One region of the Paenibacillus sp. FSL E2-0178 genome, then DNA from elsewhere that is predicted to be linked to it. Evidence: predicted binding sites of a transcription regulator. Region 1 holds the regulator's gene; each other region holds the start of a gene.
What was found. The regulator Rex, encoded in region 1, represses fermentation and respiration genes when NADH is low (regulators of the CRP and FNR family bind a similar motif). The targets are predictions, from matches to a motif close to TTGTGAAATATTTCACAA.
Positions count from the first base shown of each region.

Region 2: the regulator Rex is predicted to act here: its motif matches at 1,821-1,838, upstream of MHI42_RS34170 (polymer-forming cytoskeletal protein).
Region 3: the regulator Rex is predicted to act here: its motif matches at 1,957-1,974, upstream of MHI42_RS10890 (flavocytochrome c).
Region 4: the regulator Rex is predicted to act here: its motif matches at 2,178-2,195, upstream of nirB (nitrite reductase large subunit NirB).

Region 1 is NZ_CP151953.1:7,761,394-7,766,400, forward strand. Features, by position in the region: gene dinG (ATP-dependent DNA helicase DinG) at 1-1,983, shown strand, start outside; gene MHI42_RS33445 (redox-sensing transcriptional repressor Rex) at 2,261-2,914, shown strand; gene MHI42_RS33450 (amidohydrolase) at 2,901-4,202, shown strand; gene MHI42_RS33455 (DUF5590 domain-containing protein) at 4,229-4,750, shown strand.
Region 2 is NZ_CP151953.1:7,929,235-7,934,241, forward strand. Features, by position in the region: gene MHI42_RS34155 (anti sigma factor C-terminal domain-containing protein) at 1-530, opposite strand, end outside; gene MHI42_RS34160 (sigma-70 family RNA polymerase sigma factor) at 531-1,025, opposite strand; gene MHI42_RS34165 (GNAT family protein) at 1,190-1,771, shown strand; gene MHI42_RS34170 (polymer-forming cytoskeletal protein) at 1,919-2,479, shown strand; gene MHI42_RS34175 (hypothetical protein) at 2,649-3,335, shown strand; gene MHI42_RS34180 (ABC transporter ATP-binding protein) at 3,581-5,007, opposite strand, start outside.
Region 3 is NZ_CP151953.1:2,445,072-2,450,078, forward strand. Features, by position in the region: gene MHI42_RS10885 (FAD-dependent oxidoreductase) at 1-245, shown strand, start outside; gene MHI42_RS10890 (flavocytochrome c) at 381-1,940, opposite strand; gene MHI42_RS10895 (GNAT family N-acetyltransferase) at 2,285-2,896, opposite strand; gene MHI42_RS10900 (TetR/AcrR family transcriptional regulator) at 2,920-3,492, opposite strand; gene MHI42_RS10905 (hypothetical protein) at 3,839-4,297, shown strand; gene MHI42_RS10910 (response regulator) at 4,743-5,007, opposite strand, start outside.
Region 4 is NZ_CP151953.1:7,431,797-7,436,803, forward strand. Features, by position in the region: gene MHI42_RS31855 (hypothetical protein) at 1-412, shown strand, start outside; gene ric (iron-sulfur cluster repair di-iron protein) at 524-1,249, shown strand; gene MHI42_RS31865 (hypothetical protein) at 1,393-2,094, shown strand; gene nirB (nitrite reductase large subunit NirB) at 2,299-4,725, shown strand; gene nirD (nitrite reductase small subunit NirD) at 4,751-5,007, shown strand, end outside.

The DNA.
Region 1 (5,007 bases):
GGCAAATCGCTGGGCTATCTGCTTCCGGCCATTTATCACAGTGTCCGCAGTAATCAGAAGGTCATGGTCAGCACGCATACGATCAACCTCCAGGATCAGCTGCGTGAGCGCGACATCCCTCTTTTGACGAGTGTTGTGCCCTTTCCGTTCAAGGCAGCGATCTTTAAGGGAAGAGGACACTATTTGTGTCTCCGCAAGTTTGAACATAGAATTAATAAAAGGGACTTCACAAGTCCCAGGGAAGAAGCGCTTACGGCTGCGCAGATGATGGTCTGGCTGACCCAGACGGAGACCGGCGATGATGAAGAGCTGAACTTAAGCGGGCGCGGCGGTGATTTCTGGGAGACCGTAGCCAGTGATACCGACTCTTGTCTGGGACGCTCATGCCCGTGGTTCCGGAAATGTTATTATCACCGGGCCAAGCATGAAGCCGGGATTTCTGATGTGGTGGTGACTAACCACTCCAAGTTATTCGCAGATGTTAAGGCCGGGCATCAGCTGCTTCCGGCTTACGAGCATCTCATCATTGATGAGGCGCATCATCTGGAGGACATTGCCGGCAAACATCTCGGAATGCAGATGAAATATTTCACCGTGGCGCATACGCTCACCCGTCTGTACAAGGACAGCCGTAGCGGACAGCTGCCTGCCCTGCGCCAGACCCTGCAATCGTCCGGCAGTGAGCAGGCTTCGGAATGGAGCGGCGTTATCGACCGGATCTATCCGGATCTGCTTACCGTCAAGGAGTCATGGGATACACTTAGCGACAAGCTCTTCGGCCTGCTGCCTGAACGCAGCGATGCCGGAGCCGGTGAAGCCGGCCAGCTGGTCGCACGCCTGCAGCCGGGCAAGAAGCCCAAAGAGTGGGAGGAGCTGGCCGCTCTGGAGAATACACTTAACCTCAGCTTGAGCGATATCATCCGCAAGGGTGATAAAATGCTTAGTGAGATGCGTGATACGGACAGCCAGTCCTCTTCGGACAGTCTTGTGACGGATATCGGCGGGTTGTTCAAGGACTTGGCCTCCATCCGGGAGCAGATCCGTTTCTTTATGGGGCTGAATGACGAGAATATCGTGTACTGGCTGGAGGGGAGCGGCAATTACCGCGGCAAATCGCTGCAGATGTATGCCGTTCCGGTGGATGTGAGCACCCAACTCAGAGAGCTGTTCTTCGACAAGAAGAAGAGTATCATCCTGACCTCGGCCACCTTGTCTGTGGATAAGTCATTCCAGTTCATGATAGATAATCTCGGTCTTGGTGAGGCTGCAGAGCAGGGCCGTCTGATGACAGCCCTGCTTCCGTCGCCGTTCAAATACCGTGAGCAGGCACTGCTTGTCATTCCACGTGACTTCCCGAGTGTCAAGGGAAGCATTGGGGATGCCCGCTTTGTGGATACACTCGTCCATTCACTGGCAGAAACTGCCGTGGCTACCCGCGGGCGGATGCTGGTGCTCTTCACCTCCTACAAGATGCTGCGCCAGGTCTATGATCCGCTGAAGGAGGCCCTGGCTTCGCAGGATATCGCGGTGCTTGGACAAGGTGTAGAAGGCGGCAGCCGGAGCAAGCTGATCCGGCGGTTCCAGGACAGTTCGGCGTCAGTCTTGCTGGGTACGAGCAGCTTCTGGGAAGGTGTAGACATTCCCGGCGAAGCTTTGACCTGTCTGGCCATTGTCAGACTGCCGTTCCAGCCGCCCAATCATCCGCTGGCTGAGGCAAAGTCGGAGCTGCTCCAGGCACAGAAGAAGAATCCGTTCATGAAGCTGTCCGTCCCGCAGGCCGTAATCCGCTTCAAGCAAGGCTTCGGGCGGCTGGTCCGCACCGCGCAGGACCGCGGAATCGTTATTGTATATGATACCAGGGTAATCGAATCTTATTATGGGAAGTATTTCCTGTATTCGCTGCCCGGTCCCAAGATGGAGCATATGCTGACGGATCAGATCGTTCCGCGGATTGCAGAATGGCTTGAAGATGGCGGGGTTTAATAATCCGTCTCCGGTTGATATTATGTATAAGTAATTATTGTTCTGAAGTCCCGCGCTCAAGGGGTGCTGCCCAAACGGGCAGTCCCGGAGCACGGTTCCTATAACCGGCTTATCAAGCAGCATATGCTATCAAACCTAAGTGAATGCTTACGAAGCGAGTTTTGCGAAGTTGAATCAAGAAGTATATGCTATCAAACCTAAGTGAATGCTTACGAAGCGAGTTTTGCGAAGTTGAATCAAGCAGCATATGCTATCAAAACTTTTAGGAGGAGAAAACATGAAATCGGATAAAATATCGGAGGCCGTCGTTCGCAGACTCCCAGTGTACCTGCGTTTCCTGAACGATCTCCAAAAACGTGAAATCTCAACAGTTTCTTCTCAGGAGCTGGGACAGAAGCTTGATCTCAACCCCGCCCAGATCCGTAAGGACCTGGCTTATTTTGGTGATTTCGGCAGAAAAGGCATTGGTTATGATGTCTCTTATCTGATTGAGAAGATCCGGCATATTCTCAAGCTGGACCAGCAGATTAATGTAGCTCTGGTAGGTGCAGGTAATCTCGGCCACGCCTTATCGAATTACAATGCCTACTTGAAGGATACGATGAAGATTACAGCTATATTTGATGCTTATGAGCCCAAGGTAGGCCAGCAGATCAACTCGTTGACTGTTCAGCCGATGAGTGAGCTGGGGGATACCATTCGTGCACAGGGCATCCGCATCGGGATTATTACCGTTCCGGACAGTGAAGCACAGAACGTTGCTGACATTCTGGTGGATTCCGGCATTGAGGCGATCCTGAATTTTGCCCCTGTCATTCTTAAGACTCCATCCAATATCCGGATTCATGCCGCCGATTTCACTACGGATTTGCAGAGTCTGGCTTATTATTTGCATGACGGAAAGGACGAAGCTGAAGATGAGCAGCAATAAAACCATTATTAAAGATGGACGTTTTCTGGTGCCTGGCAGCGATAAGCCGGTGCTGAGCGGTTATATGACCATCGAAAATGATCTGATTACTTACATAGGTGAAGCGAAGCCTGTAATTGAAGAGGATGCCGAGGTTATTGACGGCAGCCGGCTGCTGTTCATGCCGGGTCTCGTCAACACCCACGGCCATGCGGCAATGTCCCTGCTGCGCGGGTACGGTGATGATATGGTACTGCAGGCTTGGCTCCAGGAAAAAATGTGGCCGATGGAAGAGAAATTCACTGGTGAGGATGTGTACTGGGGCACTTCGCTATCCGTTCTTGAGATGCTGAAGGGCGGAACTACGACCTTCCTCGACATGTATGATCATATGGACCGGGTTGCTGAGGTTACCGAGCAGTCAGGCATCCGTGCAGTACTTATGCGCGGTGTTATTGGCCTGTGTCCGGAAGAGGTGCAGAATCATAAGCTGGCGGAAGCCATTGCTTTTGCCCGGAACTGGCATGGCAAGGCTGACGGCAGAATTACTGCAATGCTCTCGCCGCATGCGCCTTACACCTGTCCTCCGGAGTTCTTCATGAAGTTTGTCCAGGCGGCTCATGATCTTGATCTGCCGATGCACACGCATATGTCCGAAACACGTCATGAGGTGGAGCAGAATGTGGCCGATTACGGCCTGCGCCCGGTCGCTCATCTGGAGAAGCTGGGAATGTTTTCCCGGCCGTCTCTGATCGCCCACGGTGTTCATCTGAATGATGAAGAGATTGAGATTCTGGCCCGCCACAATGTCGGCGTATCCCACAATCCCGGCAGCAATCTGAAGCTGGCCAGCGGAGTAGCCCGTGTTCCTGAGCTGCTCAGAGCAGGCGTTAAGGTCTCCCTGGGTACGGACGGAGCGGCAAGCAACAACAACCTGGATATGTTCGAAGAGATGCGGCTGGCCGCGCTGATCCACAAAGGCGTAAGCGGTGATCCTACAGCAGTACCGGCTCCAGAGGCACTGCTGATGGCGACCGAATATGGTGCACAGTCGATTTTTCTGAACCAGGTAGGCCGGCTTGCAGCAGGGATGAAGGCCGACTTCATTGCGATTGATATTGATCAGCCGCATTTGCTGCCGCATACCGATCTTTTGTCCCATGCGGTATATTCAGCCAGTGCCAAGGATGTGGAGCATGTCTGGGTGAACGGCAAACTGGTTGTGAAGCACAGACAATGTCTGACACTAGATGAAGAAGCCATCCGCCGCAAAGCGCAGGAAACGTTCGAGGGGCTGCTTAAACGGTAATACAGGTTATATGGAAAGGAAGCTGCATGTTGAAGAAGAGGAGAAAATGGCTTCCGCTGGGGATTTCCCTGGTTCTGCTCCTTCTGTTCGGACTAAGCCAGTTTTATGCCTACATTATGAAGGATCAGTGGAACGAGCGGAGTGAAGCCAAAGAGATTGCCAGAGCGCGCGCCGGCTTAACTGAGGTATCCAAAGCACAGAAATCCGTCTGGGATGAAAATGCGATTTACTGGGTGCTTACCGGAAAAAATGATGCAGGAACCGAGCTGATGGTTTGGGTCCGCTTTACCAAGGACGGCCAGCCAGCCGGAGGCGACAACGATTTATACGCAGAGGAGCTCAGCAAGGGGACCTCAGAGGCGCAGATCCGTGATATTATAGCTGCCCAGCTTCCGGGTATTACGATTAAGCGGCTGCTGCCGGGAGTGTACAACGGAGAATATGCCTGGCAGCTGTTCTACAAAAAGGACGGCAGGTTCTATTACAACTTCTATCGCTTCACAGACGGCAGTGCCATCGGTGAAGGGTATAGCCTGCCCAACCGGTAAGCGGCAGCAGGCAGTATATTACAATTTAAGCGGGGGAAACAGAGTCACTGTTCTCCTGCTTTTTTGTTGTAATGTACAGTTAGTTTCAGGTGGAGAACAGCTAGAATTATTCTTGCGCTTGTGGCTCCGGGTTAACTATGGCTTAATTATAACTGTAAAGCTGACGGCTGTAGAGCCGGCTGATGATCTGACAGTATCATTCCGTATATACGGAAATACATATGATTTGCAATACTTAAATACACACAATCAGCAGC
Region 2 (5,007 bases), 170 kb from region 1:
CCCAGCTGCTTCAGCTGGCTGATGCTGTCCTCATAGGAATCATAATCAATCTCCGGATGATAAAAGATCATTTCCCGGTCCCCGGTGGCAGAGTTGTAACGGTGTGTGGACGCTGCGCTCAGCTGTTCCGGGAGAGAAATCGCTCCGAATGCGCCATACCTGCCGGTCGAGTGGCCCAGCAGATTATAGGATTCCTCGATGGGCTGCCAGATATAAGGTTTATTTCCCAGCCATTTGTAAGTCTGATTGTAGGTTTCGCCTCCAAAGCTGTCTAATTTCACCGACTGGTTGCTGATGTGCACATTGGGTGCACTGATTTCATTTTTCCAGAGAATCTCAGATTGTACCTTGTCTCCCTGGTTCAGTCTCAAGTGGTAGAGGCCATACCAGATAACGGCGAGAATAACCGGGGTTACGATAACAATGATGCCAATGGTCTTCAGGGTGGAGCGGAGTCTGGCTTTTTTGATCATCTGCTGAGTCCCTTTCCCTCCGAATATAAACGGGTCCTGCTCATGATTCTGTTCCATTTAATAATCCTCCCCATAATGTTTGATGAATTGGTTTTTGGCGCGTGTAACATGAGTCTTGAGCGTGTTCTCATTCATACCGTACAGGGACGAGAGCTCCTTATAAGTAAGGTTCAGCTCATATTTGAGAATCAGCAGCTCCTGATGCTGCTCAGAGAGCATAGACAGCGTGTCGCGGATATTCTGTGCGGTTTCCCGCCTCAGCAGCTGGATCTCCGGCAGATGGGTTAAAGAAAGAAGCTGGATATCGTCAACATCGACCGCCGGATGGCGTTTGTCTTTTCGCTTGAGATCATAGAACTGATTGGTGGCGACACGGAACATCCAGCCCATGACTTGTTTCGGGCCGATACCATCCTGATAGATTAAGTATTTATAACAGGTGTCCTGAACGATATCTTCAGCATCCTCGCGGGCGAGTCCGCGTTTCCTCAAATACCGGTATAGCAAAGTTCCGGCTTGCTGCAGAAAGTGATGAATGGTTTCTTTGGCCATGTCCTGCCCCCTTCCCCTATACAACGCTAAGCTCCGTGAAAAGTTTACAGCAGCCGTTACATTCAGTATTCCTTAATTATAAATGTTCACTACCGGCAACAGCTTCAGCAGTTCAGTTAATATAATATCAGTATGTAAAATATTAGCGGCAACGGAGGAAATCTATGTATCAGGATAATGAATTGCAGATTCGGCCGATAGCTGAAGGGGATCTATTCAGACTGTGGGAGCTCTCACACAAAGAGGAAGCACCGGAGTGGAAGAAATGGGATGCACCTTACTACGAACACAAGCGGATTCCGTGGGAAGAGTATTATGGGAACAGAGCGGAGATTGTTGGATGCGGAAATAATTGGGTAATAGAAGTAGAGGGCGGGGTTATAGGCGATGTCAGTTACTATTGGGAACATGAGCCATCCCTTTGGCTGGAAATGGGTATTATCATCTATGATCCGGCATATTGGAGCAGTGGTTACGGGACAAAAGCTCTCAGACTGTGGATCGGTCATCTGTTCAATGCGTATCCGCTGGTCCGTGTAGGCTATACCACATGGTCCGGGAATGAGCGGATGATCAGGACCGGGGTGAAATTAGGCATGACGATGGAAGCGAGACTCCGGAAATGCCGTTACTACGATGGGCAGTTCTACGATTCTATTCGAATGGGGCTGCTTAGAGAGGAGTGGGAAGCTTTAGAATTGAAAGGATCAGCCGCTGGAGGTTCACGAACAAATTTAGACAAATAAGCATGAAATGCCTGCATTTTGCACGATGTGAAATAATCATAATGCTTGTTTGTGAAAAAAGACACAATATTGTGAAAACTATCACGTTGTTATCATAAAATTTTAATATATAATAAAGTTAATTAAAAGAAACAGGGGGAATTAAAAATGAAATTATTCAAAGTTCTAGTAGTAGCAGGGGTATCAGCAGCATTGTTGTCGGGTTGTGGATCGAATAATAATAACGCAGCTAATAATGCAGGTACAGCAGCAACAACAGCTCCAGCCACAGAGCAGACTGATGCAGTAACAACAGCTTCCATCGTTAACCAGGCAGATGCCTTCACTGCTGCTGTAAGCGAAAGCGGCAACTGGATTGTAGCCATCCTGAACGACCTGACCGTTGACAAAGATGTTGTTGTAGCCGGTGAATTCCATGATAAAGGCGATGCATCTGCAGCGATCTACCGTAAACTTGCCCTGTATGCACAGGATGCTGACCACAAGGTTACAGCTACCTACACACTGACAGCACCTAAAGTAACTGTACAGAGCGAGAACTTCCGCGTTCAAGGCGGTACAATCAAAGGCGACGTATATGTAGAAGCTAACGGATTCAACCTGTATAAGGATGCTACTATCGACGGTAACCTGTACTATGCAAGTGAAGATGTGAAGGCTACTGCTGTGATCGAAGGCAAAGTAACCGGAGCAAATGAAGTTAAATAATTCGAACCTAATATAGCAGTTACAATATTAGAATGGATTGCAAACAGCCTGTAGACAGGCCCTTTGGGGCTTGCTCTACGGGCTTTTTTGTATTCTGCGCTGAAATATTCTATAGTATTATGGAAGGTATTGTAAGCGCAAACACATGAGACAGGGGATGCAATTATTCATGAAGAATAGCCGGAGATTGGGAATGGCTGCCGGAGTGATTCTAGCTTCCGTAGCCGTACTCTATTTACTTTTGTATATGTATGAAAGACCAGGCGGGTGGTCTGACCAGCGGATGTCCCGCTCACTCGGAATGGACCAGACCCTCCAGATTCCACTTGGTAAAAGTCCGGAAGAAGCTGTCCGGCTGTTCCGCGGCTCTGACCCGATGACTGTAATTCATCAGGAGCCTGCAGCCAGAGGGGAGCTGGTATTTCTTACCCGGGCGGGGCAGCAAGGCAGCAGTAATCTTCAAGTAGAGTATGTCCGCAAAACCTGGCTCGGATGGAAGTGGGTATGGGGAGGCGGCTACGGAATGGGCGGAGGTCCGGAGAGCTCTGCGATAAATTATATGTGTTTTCCTGAACTGGAGCATATTTCGACTCCATTTCCCATGGTGATCGGAGATGTTCTGAACCCGTCCATTCAGCATATTACTGTCGAGCAGAAGGAGGCAGGAACGGATACATCCGAAGCGAAGCTGATTAAAGTCGGATCAGACCGGACGATTTGGTTCGCTTTTCAGCCGGTTACGGCGGGTGTCCCGTTTGAGATTGAAGGGTTTGATGAGGACGGGGAAGTGGCCGCTTCCAAAATCATAACAGACGCCAGAGACAGCGGGGCGATTCCGCTTGGTGCTTCAAAATAAGAGTGCAGGGGCTTCGCACAACCTTCAATGATGGAAGTGTTGTGCGAAATACAACAATTCCCTTGTAATATCAGCCCTAATCGCAAATTGTTGTACACAATGCAGCATTCCTCCGTGAACAAGCCGTTAATTTACAACATTTCTATTTGAGTCTGAAAAGAGACGAAGACTCCGGCAGCTGTGGTGACACGGACTTTCGGGGTCTTCGTCTGTAATTGTGATTTGTTTTCCCGGGAGAACTGATGTTATGCCGGTAATACTGAAGTAAGGGATTTCGCATAGGATGCGGATTCCAATTCTTCAGCCGGTGATGTTCTAAACTGTAAATGATACAGCTCCGCATAGAGCCCATCCTGTTCAATGAGCGCATCATGTGTGCCTTCTTCAACAATTCTCCCATGATCCAGAACAATGATCCGCGAAGCCTCCCTTACCGTTGAGAGCCTGTGGGCAATCACGAGGGTGGTCCGGTCTTTCATCAATAGGTCAAGCGATTGCTGAACCAGCCGTTCGGACTCGTTGTCGAGTGCTGAAGTAGCTTCATCCAGCAGCAGGAGCGGGGCATTACGCAGAAAAGCTCTGGCGATGGCGAGGCGCTGCCGTTGACCGCCTGATAAAGTAGAGCCGTGTTCACCAATCAGCGTGTCGTATCCTTCAGGCATCCGCATAATAAATTCATCTGCACCTGCCAGGCGGGCAGCTTCCCGGATTTCTTCATCGCTGGCATGTTCATCGCTGAACGCGAGATTATCCCGGATGCTGCCGGAGAACAGGTAAGGATTCTGCGGCACATAGGAGATCCTCCGGCGCGCCGCCTCCAGGTGATCATGCACACTATAACCGCACACGGTAATACTGCCGGCCTCCGGTTCATAGAGTCCGCAGCACAACCGTACAAGTGTCGTCTTGCCCGAGCCGCTGGGGCCCACAACGGCAACCGTCTCGCCATACTTCAGCTCAAGGTGGATCCCGCTCAGACAGGTTCCCTCCCTGGACTGGGGTCCCGCGAAGCTGTAGTGCAGCCCCTGTATGCTTAGTGCAGCAGCTTCCGCCAAGGCGGTTGCTTCAGCGGCGGCTACCGCAGCGGATACGGTAGCAATATCCTGTCCATCGTCAGATGCTGCCCCTTCCCGGGGAGCATCAAGAATCTCAAATACACGGTCAGCCGCCCCTAGTGATTCCTGTACCCCGCCCCAAGTCTGCGACATGTGGACGAATGGCCACTGAACACGTCCCATCAGGATGATGAAGGCAAGCACTTCCCCTGCCGAAGTCTCCCCACGGAGCGCTGACCGGGCAATTAGTACCGCACAGCTGATCATTACTGCATTGTTGATGAAGGCTGAAGAATGCCAGAGCAGTGCGTTTAACAGAGTTTTTTGCTTCTGCAGCCGGTTCAACTGCTCGCGTTCAGCTGCATACCTGCCCAGCAGCGTATTCTCCAGTGAAAATGAACGGATAACCTTCATCCCCTGGAGGGTCTCCTGCAGGATTCCCCGCAGCAAGGCTTCCTGGGCATAGATTTCCGTGAACAGCTTACGCAGTCTGCGGTCAAAGAAACGGCCGGACAGAAAGACAACGGGGCCCGTTCCAAGTGCAAGGAGTGCAAGCCAGACATCCATGCTGGCCAAATACAGAAATGCAACCAGGCAGAGCAGAAGATTATAACCCA
Region 3 (5,007 bases), 3.0 Mb from region 1:
AGGCCGAATACTCCTGGGGAGCGGTCTTCGGCTCTACCCGTGACGGCTTGCCTTATATGGGGCCGCATCCGGAGTACCCGCACTGCTATTTCATTGAAGGCTACGGGGGCAACGGAACCGTCTACAGCATGATCGCGGCCGAACTGCTCGCAGATACCCTTGCCGGCAAGGTGCGCCCCGAGCTGGAGCTGTTCTCGCTGACCCGTACAGCGAAGCCTGCGCCGTCTCCGGCAATTCAGGCATAAGCGGCAGAGCCTGCAGGAGCCTTGCTGCATCCGGCAGGAGCAGCAGTAAGTACTCGCAGGAAAGGGATGCTCCGCAAGCCTGATGGCTGCGGAGCATCCCTTTTTATAATAAACCTGACAATATGGAATAATAGCTTATTGTGCTTTTACAAATTCAGCAGATTTGATCCCTGCCTGCCGTCCAAAGATAATAATCTCAGCTACAGAGTTACCGCCGATACGGTTCTGGCCATGTAATCCGCCGACTACTTCGCCTGCTGCAAAAAGTCCTGTGATCGCTTTGCCGTCTTTGTTCAAGACCTCTGTATTTGTATTAATCACCACACCGCCCATGGTGTAGTGAATTCCCGGGCCGATTTGGATTGCATAATACGGTGCGCCGGACAGATCATTATCCATGCCTGTTGTTCTGCCGAATTCCGCATCCGACTTATTCTTCACTGCGCTGTTCCAGGTATCTACGGTCTTCTTCAGCTGATCTGCCGGAACGTTCATTTGTTCTGCCAACAATTCGATGGTATCCGCTGTTTTGACTACACCCATCTTGATGTACTGGTCCACCGCTTTGACGCGGGATTTCACGCCGGAATCAAACACCAGATACGCTGATTTCTCCGGAAGTGTATTGATGGAAGCTGTCACTTTATCACGGGTATCCATTTCGTTGCCGAAACGTTTGCCCTCGCTGGACACCAGAATTGCACCTTCGCCCCGGACCGCTTCACCGATCAGGTAGGATTTCTCCTGCTGTACAGTCGGGTGTACCTGAATCTGATCCAGATCTACCGTTGTGCCGCCAGCCTGTTCAATCATCCGGATGCCATCGCCGGTGCTGCCGATCTGGTTCGTGGTCACATAACCCTCGAGGTCAGGTCTGACTTCGGTAATCATCTCCATATTGGCGCCGAAGCCGCCGGTTGTTACGATCACTGCTGATCCGGTAATTGTTTTCTCATCGGCCTGGTTGAACAGCACCTTGACGCCGTTCACCTTGCCATCCTGCACTGTAAGTTCCTTCACATCCGCATTAACGAACAAGGGAATCCCTTGCTCTTGTACATTTCTTACGAGTCCTGCAACCAGATATTGTCCGACTGCTGAGCCGTCTTCCGGACGGTGGGTGCGCTTCTCTTTCATTCCGCCGGTAATCGTAATATTGTTCAAACGGATTCCGATCGAATCCAGCCAGTCAATGGCACTTGCGGAATTGTCCACGAAAAAGCGGAGCAGCTCCTTGTTGTTCGTATCATGGCCGCCTGCCAGTGTCTCTTCATAGAACAGATCATTGGTATCCTCGATGCCCTGCTCCTTCTGGAACTTCGTCTGCGAAGCGTTCATACCCGAGGAGGATTTGGTGGTGTTACCGCCGGCAACCGGCATTTTCTCCAAAATAACCGGGTTCATGCCGTTAGCCTTGGCTTCCAGCGCCGCCGACATTCCGGCACCGCCTGCGCCGACAATGATGATATCATATTTATCTTTTAACTGATCGTACGGTGTATAGCTCGCTTCGGATGCTCCCGATACGGCTTCGGCTGTCTCTTTAGGTGCAGTGGTTGCTGCAGGCTCTGTGGTTGCGCTATTCTTACCCTTGCTCTCATTGACACTGCCGTTAGCATTGTTGTTACCGCAGCCTGCGATAACCAGCATAACGGAAAGAACGAGTATAAGAGTCGCTGCATATCTCTTTTTCATAGTAACGCTTGCCCCCTTGTGCATATTTTCACAATTATCATATCCGCAAAAGGGCTGTCCTTGGAAGCTTACGTAATTAAAGAAATTATTAAGTAACTAAAGTAAGTGGGCAAACAGCATCTACTGTTGTTGATTTAGCCACTTTGCAGGAATGGTGAGCATTTATATGCTGTTTGTCCAACTGCTGCTCCAACACGATCCCATCATTCATCAGCAAGTGTTGAAAATCCAACTGCTATTGTCTTAACTCTCTCCGCTCCTAACCTCCCGGGTTGTTGCTGTCATCATTTCCGAAAAGAAACAAAACTTCCCGATCCTCTTGCGGATCGGGAAGGGGGCACGCGCTAGTCCAGCAGCTTCTCCATATGCAGCACTTTGGCAAAGCCGGCTTTTGCCGTGAACAGCCCGGTATTCTGCACCTTGAAGGTCTTGAAGCCGAGCCGCTCATAGAGCTTTTTGGCTTGCGGATTGGTGTCAACAACCTCCAGCAACATCTTGTTGCGGTTCGCCGACCGTGTTAAGGCAAAGGACGCTTCCAGCAGCCGGGTTCCGATCCCCAACCCTCTTACCTCACTGGAGACGACGAGCGGATCAATATGAATGGAGTCCTTCGGAACGCCGCCGTGAAACATACGATATATACCGTAGGCTGCATAACGCCACGCGCCGCCCGCTATGCCGAACGAATGTCTGAGAGCCCCGTAACCCAGCGTTGCGAAGAAGCCGTCTCCTTTTTCCAGACCGACGAATCCAACCACCCTTCCCTCGCGTACCGCATACAGACCGTTGTCATAACGCAGACTCCGGCACAACACCTCCACGACTTGCTTCTCATTGCGGGTAAATATCCACAGGGCATTGAATTTCAAGGCAAAAGCCTGATAAAACAGTCTGGCAACCTCGCCTTTCTGCACTTCGTCCAGGCGGTCGACAACTTCTACGTCTAACGTTGACATAAAGCTTCCTCCTTTATGTTGCTTCAGCTGCCGCTTCGTCCCGGGGCGCCGAAGCCTTGAATGACGGTGGATACCAACAATTGCGGAGCATCATTCTTCGCAAGATTGCCATTCTGGATCTCCTGCCAGGCAACGAACAGCAGATTATACATGACGGTTATCATCCAGTGGGCGGGCATCGCGGCATTCAGCAGACCGCGTGTCTGCCACCCTTCCACAGCTTCCCGCAGCGGTTGCTTGATTCGGGCTTCCTCGGCAAGAATATTAGGATTCTCGTCAACCGATGCCGCGAAGCTTAGAAAAGACATCTTGCTGCCCAAAGGAATCAGCGCCTCGAACACCTCCGTCAGGAAGCGGAGCATATCGCTGTCATCATTCATGATTCCTTCGAGCGCTTCATCCACCAGCCCGATGGCATTCAGCGCCAGCGCATCCAGCAGAAGCTCCCTTGTAGAGAAATAGCGATGCAGCGTCGCAATGCCGATTTGTGCATGATCCGCGATCTCCTGCAGCGTAGCCGTCGGCTTCAACGCCAGCAGCTCCGTTGCTGCGTCCAGAATAGCTTTCCGTTTATTGTCCTTAACACTGGGTTTCATGAACATAGTCCTGCCTTTGCTGTGGATTAATTGATATTTTTATGAATATAATGATATATTTATATATCATTTATTATTATTTTATGCTCATGGGCAGCTGGAGTCAAATTGTTGATGTACATAAACCCTCCTCAAAAAAATGTCATAACGCTTCTTTAAGGGGGCAAGGCATTTCCCTCCAGTAGGGATTTCATTTATGTTCACCATATTTAATTCTTCTTTCATTCGCCAACCCGCAGCCAATGTTATACGGAAGCACCCCGTTAAAGTAAGTGAATTTGCGTGCGGATGTTTATAGTTTTATAATTGGGACTTACACAATCGTATGACTAGGAGGAACTGAACCATGGACAAAAGCAAAAAATATATGCTTGCCGGCGCCATCCTGACCGCAGCTGGTGTTTCTCTAATGACCTATACAGCAAACCGTTACACTTCCTTCAAAAAAGTGGTGGCCAGAACCATCCGGCTGGAGGATATCGCCTCCCTTGAAATCACCCGTCTGTCCTCTGTTCCCGGTGAACAGAAGGATATTGTGGTTACGGAGCCGGAGGCCATCAAACAAATATGTGATGATTTCGCCGACGTCCGGTTAATGAAATCAGCGCGGAATGTAAGCACAGACAACAAATACAGCTATTATATTACCATCGTGCAGGCTGACCGGAAGCAGCGGTTTGATATCATTCTCAAGGGCAGGCAGCATATGATTATTTACGATAATGATATGAACAATCCGCATTTAAAAGCCTATAAAATCATGGGTTCCTTCCATCCGCAGGCATTGAAACTGGCTTTTGCCTGATCGCAGGGCTGCATAAATCACCTTTGCTAACGTTTAAGAATAAGAATTAACATGGAGTCATAGCTGGGCAGTGGTAGGGCAGCCATGACTCCATATTAGTAGAATTAGTAGAAGTTGTAATCTTATTCATTAATTCCTTGATGTAGAGGACTGAAATTCCGTTATTTGGGCAGATCAGGCGGATTCGTTGACTAATCGGACACAGAATCGCTTATTTGACCAGACATAGCTCATTTCCGGCCCGAATGAACAGGATAAGGGATTCTCAGTCCGTTTCATCCTCATAAAAAGGTTATTTGGAAATATAGCGGCTTCTCAGTCCGCTTCACTTACAGGCATGAAATATCAACAATTTCCCCGATCACACAATCTCCCAGGCAACAAAAAAAGGACCCGAAGGCCCTCCATTAACCACTAACCACCCGCTGTCCAATTTACCAGCCGCTCACCTATATTTACTTATAAGTTCATGCCCCTCCGGCTTCACCTTGTACATATATACCGGTCTGCCTACCGCACCGTAGCTGAGCTCCATCTCCAGAATGCCTGCCTCGGTCAGAAAAGCCAGATATTTGCGGACGGAAATCCGCGAAATCGGCGCCTGACTGCTGATATCTTCAGTGGAGAATACCGGGTTCGGCAGCTGCTTAATCGTATCCCAGATGCTCTCCAGTGTGCCTTCGGTAAGACCTTTGGGCAGGCTCTGCGCC
Region 4 (5,007 bases), 330 kb from region 1:
CCCGCCGCGCCGCTTCACCTTTCATAACGGCATTAGTCAGAGTATGGTGCTGCAGGCGGTAATCTGGTCGATGTATGAGAATACGCTGCTGCTCCAGCCTTACTTAGGTGAAGAAGCTTTTCTCAGCGAAGATGATGTGGAGCTTATATCTGTATATTTCGTGCCTACCTATATGACACAGACCCCGTTAATGGAAATGAATAAACAAGCCAAAGAATATAAGGATAAGAATATCAGAGTCTATCAGGAATGGATCTCAGCCCCGGATCTGGTGCTGCAGTGGAATGGAGGTCTGACCGAAGGCAGGTGGATGACTGGAGTGTATGTGGATCATTCACGGTTTGCCGGCCTTGGACCCTATTTGAAGGATGCGCAAGGCAAACGGACGTATATGCAGGCGACTGTTCAATAAAATTTTATATATCCAGTGCGTACAATCACTAGTCCGCCTTCCTGCCGGTGTTAAGGTGTAAAGGTGATCAGCAACTAAAAACCTATACCCATAACATGAGGAGGGGCCACAATGGCGTCCAATCAATTAAACGATATAACAATTCAATCAGGTTTCGCCTCTGAAGCAATGGTCAGAGACATCGTCCTGCAGTTCCCTAAGTCTGCGGATTATTTCAAGGCTAAGCGCATTGATTTCTGCTGTGGAGGCGCGAAGCCGCTGGCTGAAGCTGCTGCCGAGAAAGGGCTTGATCCGGAAGCGATGATTCAGGATCTGAACAAGCTGCAGGAAGAGCATCCGGTGCTGGAAGAGGATACAGCCTGGAACGAGGCCTCCTCTGAAGAGCTGGTGAATTATATCGTGAACAAGCATCACCGTTACCTGCGTGAAGAGCTTCCGCTAATCAGCCAGAATGTAACCAAAGTCTTCCGTGTGCATGGCGAGGATTCTCCGCATCTGGGTGAGATGCACCGCCTGTTTAATCTTTTGCGCGAAGATCTGCTTCAGCATACGTCGAAGGAAGAAGAGAGCGAATTCCCTAAAATGCTGGCCTACACACAGAACCCGACTGAAGAAGGCCTATCGGAGCTACGCGGCCTGCTGCATAATCTGGAGGCTGAGCACGATGGTGCCGGTGAGATCCTCCGCGAGCTCCGCCGGGTAACCAATGATTACACACCGCCTGCGCATGCCTGCACGACTTACCGCCTGACCTATGCACGCCTTGAGGAGCTGGAAGGTATGACCTTCGAGCATGTGCATCTGGAGAACAATAACCTGTTCCTGCGTTATCAATAAAATGTAGTACTACGGAAAGTCCCTCCGGGGACTTTTTTGTTATATAGAACATAAGGTTCAGAACAGAAATAATTTGAGAACATTTCTTCTATGCGGTATCCTTAAAGAGTCAGGGATATTACATAAGAAGGCGGTGCCGTGGAATGTCCACGAAATGGATGGGGCGCTTACTGCTGTGCCTTGTTTTTATAATCACAGCCAGCGGCTGCAGCTCGGTTCTGGGACCGGGGAACACCGGCGGCAGCGCCGGAAGCGGAAGCACAGGACTATCTTTTTCAATTCTGGTGGGTGAACGTGAAATGGCCGGAACCTCCGGCAGACTGCTTAACGAAGCTTATATAGAAGGTAATTCCATCATAGAACTGCTGAGAAAGAGCGGGATCGTTACTTTTGCTGCAGACGGCTATAGTATTCTTGAGGTCAACAGGGTTGCGCTTAGTCAGGATATGATGTGGGAAGTACAAGTGAACAGCAAGAAACTTACGGACTGGAACAGTACAATCGAGGCTGGAGCGGCTATTGTCTTCTCGGCGAAGCCGTCCGCAGCCGGAGCGTTATTTCAACCGGTTATCCTTACGGTGAACGGCGGGAGCGAACAGCCTGAGCTGACGCATTCGCATGTGCTGTCCTTTACGGAAGATTTGTCAGTGAAGGGACTAATGAAGAACAGCGGGATGATTAAGCTGGCAGAAAATAACAAGACAGTTCTCACCGTAATGGATTACACCCCACTCAGCAGTGAGGAGTGGAAACTGAAGGTTAATGATAAAGCGCTGCTGGGCAACGGAGTGGATATGAAGCTCAGACCGCAGGACAAGCTGGAGATATCACTGGTTCTGAAGTAATTACGATAACGGAATCCGTTTAGCGGATACAAGGATTTCTGTGCCGAGTGCGCGGATGTCCTTTTTTTTGTGTCTAATACTTTATGTGAAATGTTTCACATTTAATGTGACTGGAATCACAAATGCCGGGGAATTTTGGGCAGTATAATTTCACTATAAAGCAAGTTTGTGAAGGAATCTGAGTTTTGAAGGAGGGTCCTACCAGTGACAGCGAACAGAGAAAAGTTAGTGCTGATTGGCAATGGCATGGCGGGTGTAGGCACTATTGAACAGATTTTAAAGCTGGGCGGCGCTTATGATATCACGATCTTCGGCAGTGAGCCGCATCCCAATTACAACCGGATTATGCTGTCCTATGTTCTCGAAGGCAGTAAATCCATTGAAGATATTATCCTGAATGACCGTCAGTGGTATGAGGATAACAATATTACCCTGCATACTGGAACGACTGTCGTCCGGATTGATGAACAAACCCGGCAGGTGATTACAGATAACGGACAGGCGGTTCATTACGACAAGGTTATCATTGCTACGGGTTCTAATTCGTTTATATTACCTGTTCCGGGCAGTACAAAGGACGGGGTAGTCGGCTTCCGTGATATCGCAGATTGCGATGCCATGCTGGCCGCAGCGAAGCAGTACCGCACGGCAGCTGTTATCGGCGGAGGTCTGCTTGGTCTTGAAGCAGCCAAAGGCCTTGTGAATCTGGGGATGGACGTTACCGTTGTGCATCTGCTTGAGGATCTGATGGAACGGCAGCTGGACCGTACGGCATCTTCCATGCTGCAGGCGGAGCTTGCGCGTCAAGGTGTGAAATTCGCCATGGGCAAGCAGACGGTCGAATTGACTGGAGAAGAGCGGGTTACCGGACTGCGCTTCAGTGACGGCAGTGAGTTGCCCGCAGAATTTGTGGTCATGGCAGTCGGAATTAAACCTAATGTTCAGCTTGCCAAGGATAGCGGCATCGAGGTTAACCGCGGGATTGTCGTCAATGACTATCTGCAGACCTCCATGGCTAACGTGTATTCTGTCGGTGAATGTACGGAGCACCGGGGGACCTGCTATGGTCTGGTAGCGCCGCTTTTCGAGCAGGGGATGGTACTGGCCAAGCATTTGTCTGGTGTGCAGACTCCGGGATACGAAGGTTCGGTTGTCGCGACGAAGCTCAAGATTTCCGGTGTTGATGTTTTCTCGGCCGGAGAGTTCACCGAAACAGCAGAGCATACCGTCATATCCGCCAAGGATGAGTGGAAGAGAACCTATAAGAAGATTTTGCTCAAAAACAACATTATTGTCGGTGCGGTTCTGTTCGGTGATGTAACCGAATCAGCGAGCCTGCAGAAGCTGGTGAAGCAGGGAACAGAAATGACCGATGAGATTTATGGCGAGGTCATGGGCACAGGCTGCTGCGGCGGAGGCGGAGCCAAGAAAGGTCTATCCGTTGAAGCGATGGCCGATGAAGAAATTGTCTGCGGCTGCAACGGGGTTACCAAAAAGGCGATTGTTGATGCCGTTACGGAGAATGGCTTCACTACAGTGGATGAAATCAAAGCCTGCACCGGAGCGACCCGTTCCTGCGGCGGCTGTAAGCCAGTTGTTGAGCAGATTCTGCAGTTCGTTCTGGGAGATAGCTTCCAGCAAAGTGCCAAGCAGGGGATTTGCAGCTGTACCCCGCTTAGCCGGGATGAGATTGTAGCTGAAATTACGGCTAAAGGGCTCAAAACCACCAAAGAAGTTATGCATGTGCTGGACTGGAAGCAATCCGAAGGCTGTTCTAAATGCCGTCCTGCGGTGAACTATTATCTGGGTATGATCTATCCGGACACTCATGAGGACGAGAAGGAATCGCGCTTCGTTAATGAACGGATGAATGCCAATATTCAGAAGGACGGGACTTATACGGTTGTTCCGCGTATGTACGGCGGGGTTACCACCCCAGAGGATTTGAAGCGCATCGCCGATGTTTCCCTGAAGTACGATGTGAAGGTCGTGAAGGTGACCGGCGGACAGCGTCTGGACCTGATCGGTGTCAAAAAAGAAGATGTGCCGAAGGTGTGGGAGGAGCTGGATATGCCATCCGGTTATGCCTATGCGAAATCCTTACGTACGGTCAAGACCTGCGTCGGTTCACAGTTCTGCCGTTTCGGTACACAGGATTCCATGGAGATGGGCGCTCAGCTTGAACGCAAATACGAACGGCTGGATATGCCGGCCAAATTCAAAATGGCAGTCAACGGCTGCCCGCGCAACTGCGCAGAATCCTGCACGAAGGATATCGGCATTGTCGGCAACGACGGCGGCTGGGAAGTATTCATCGGCGGAAACGGCGGGATTAAGCCGCGGATCGCAGATGCCTTCTGCAAGGTAAGAACCGATGAAGAGCTGGTCGAAGTCTGCTCCGCCGTAATGCAGTATTACCGTGAAACCGGCAATTACCTGGAGAGAACTTCAGAATGGGTAGAACGTATGGGCCTTGAGCATATCCAGACCGTTATTCTGGGCAGTGACGACAACCGGAAAGAACTCGCCGCACGGATTGACTTCGCCCTGGCACAAGTCAGCGATCCATGGAAAAAGATGCTGGATGACAACGGCACCCGCACAGCACTGTTCGAACAGACACGGGTCTAGCCTGAAGGGAGAGGGAGAGAAAATTATGGAACTCAGTAATCGAGAGTATGCAGTAGGAGCCGCAGACGATTTCATGCTGCAGATTGGCCGGGTAGTAAATGCAGGAGAGGTGGAGTTAGCTATATTCCGCACATCGGATGGCACTTTCTATGCCGTGGAGAACCACAGTCCCCACCCGAAGGGCGGTCCGCTCGCTGAGGGAATAGTATCAGGCTATTATTTGTACGATCCGCTTCATGACTGGAAAATCGATCTGCGGACCGGAGAAGTTCAGGCTCCGGA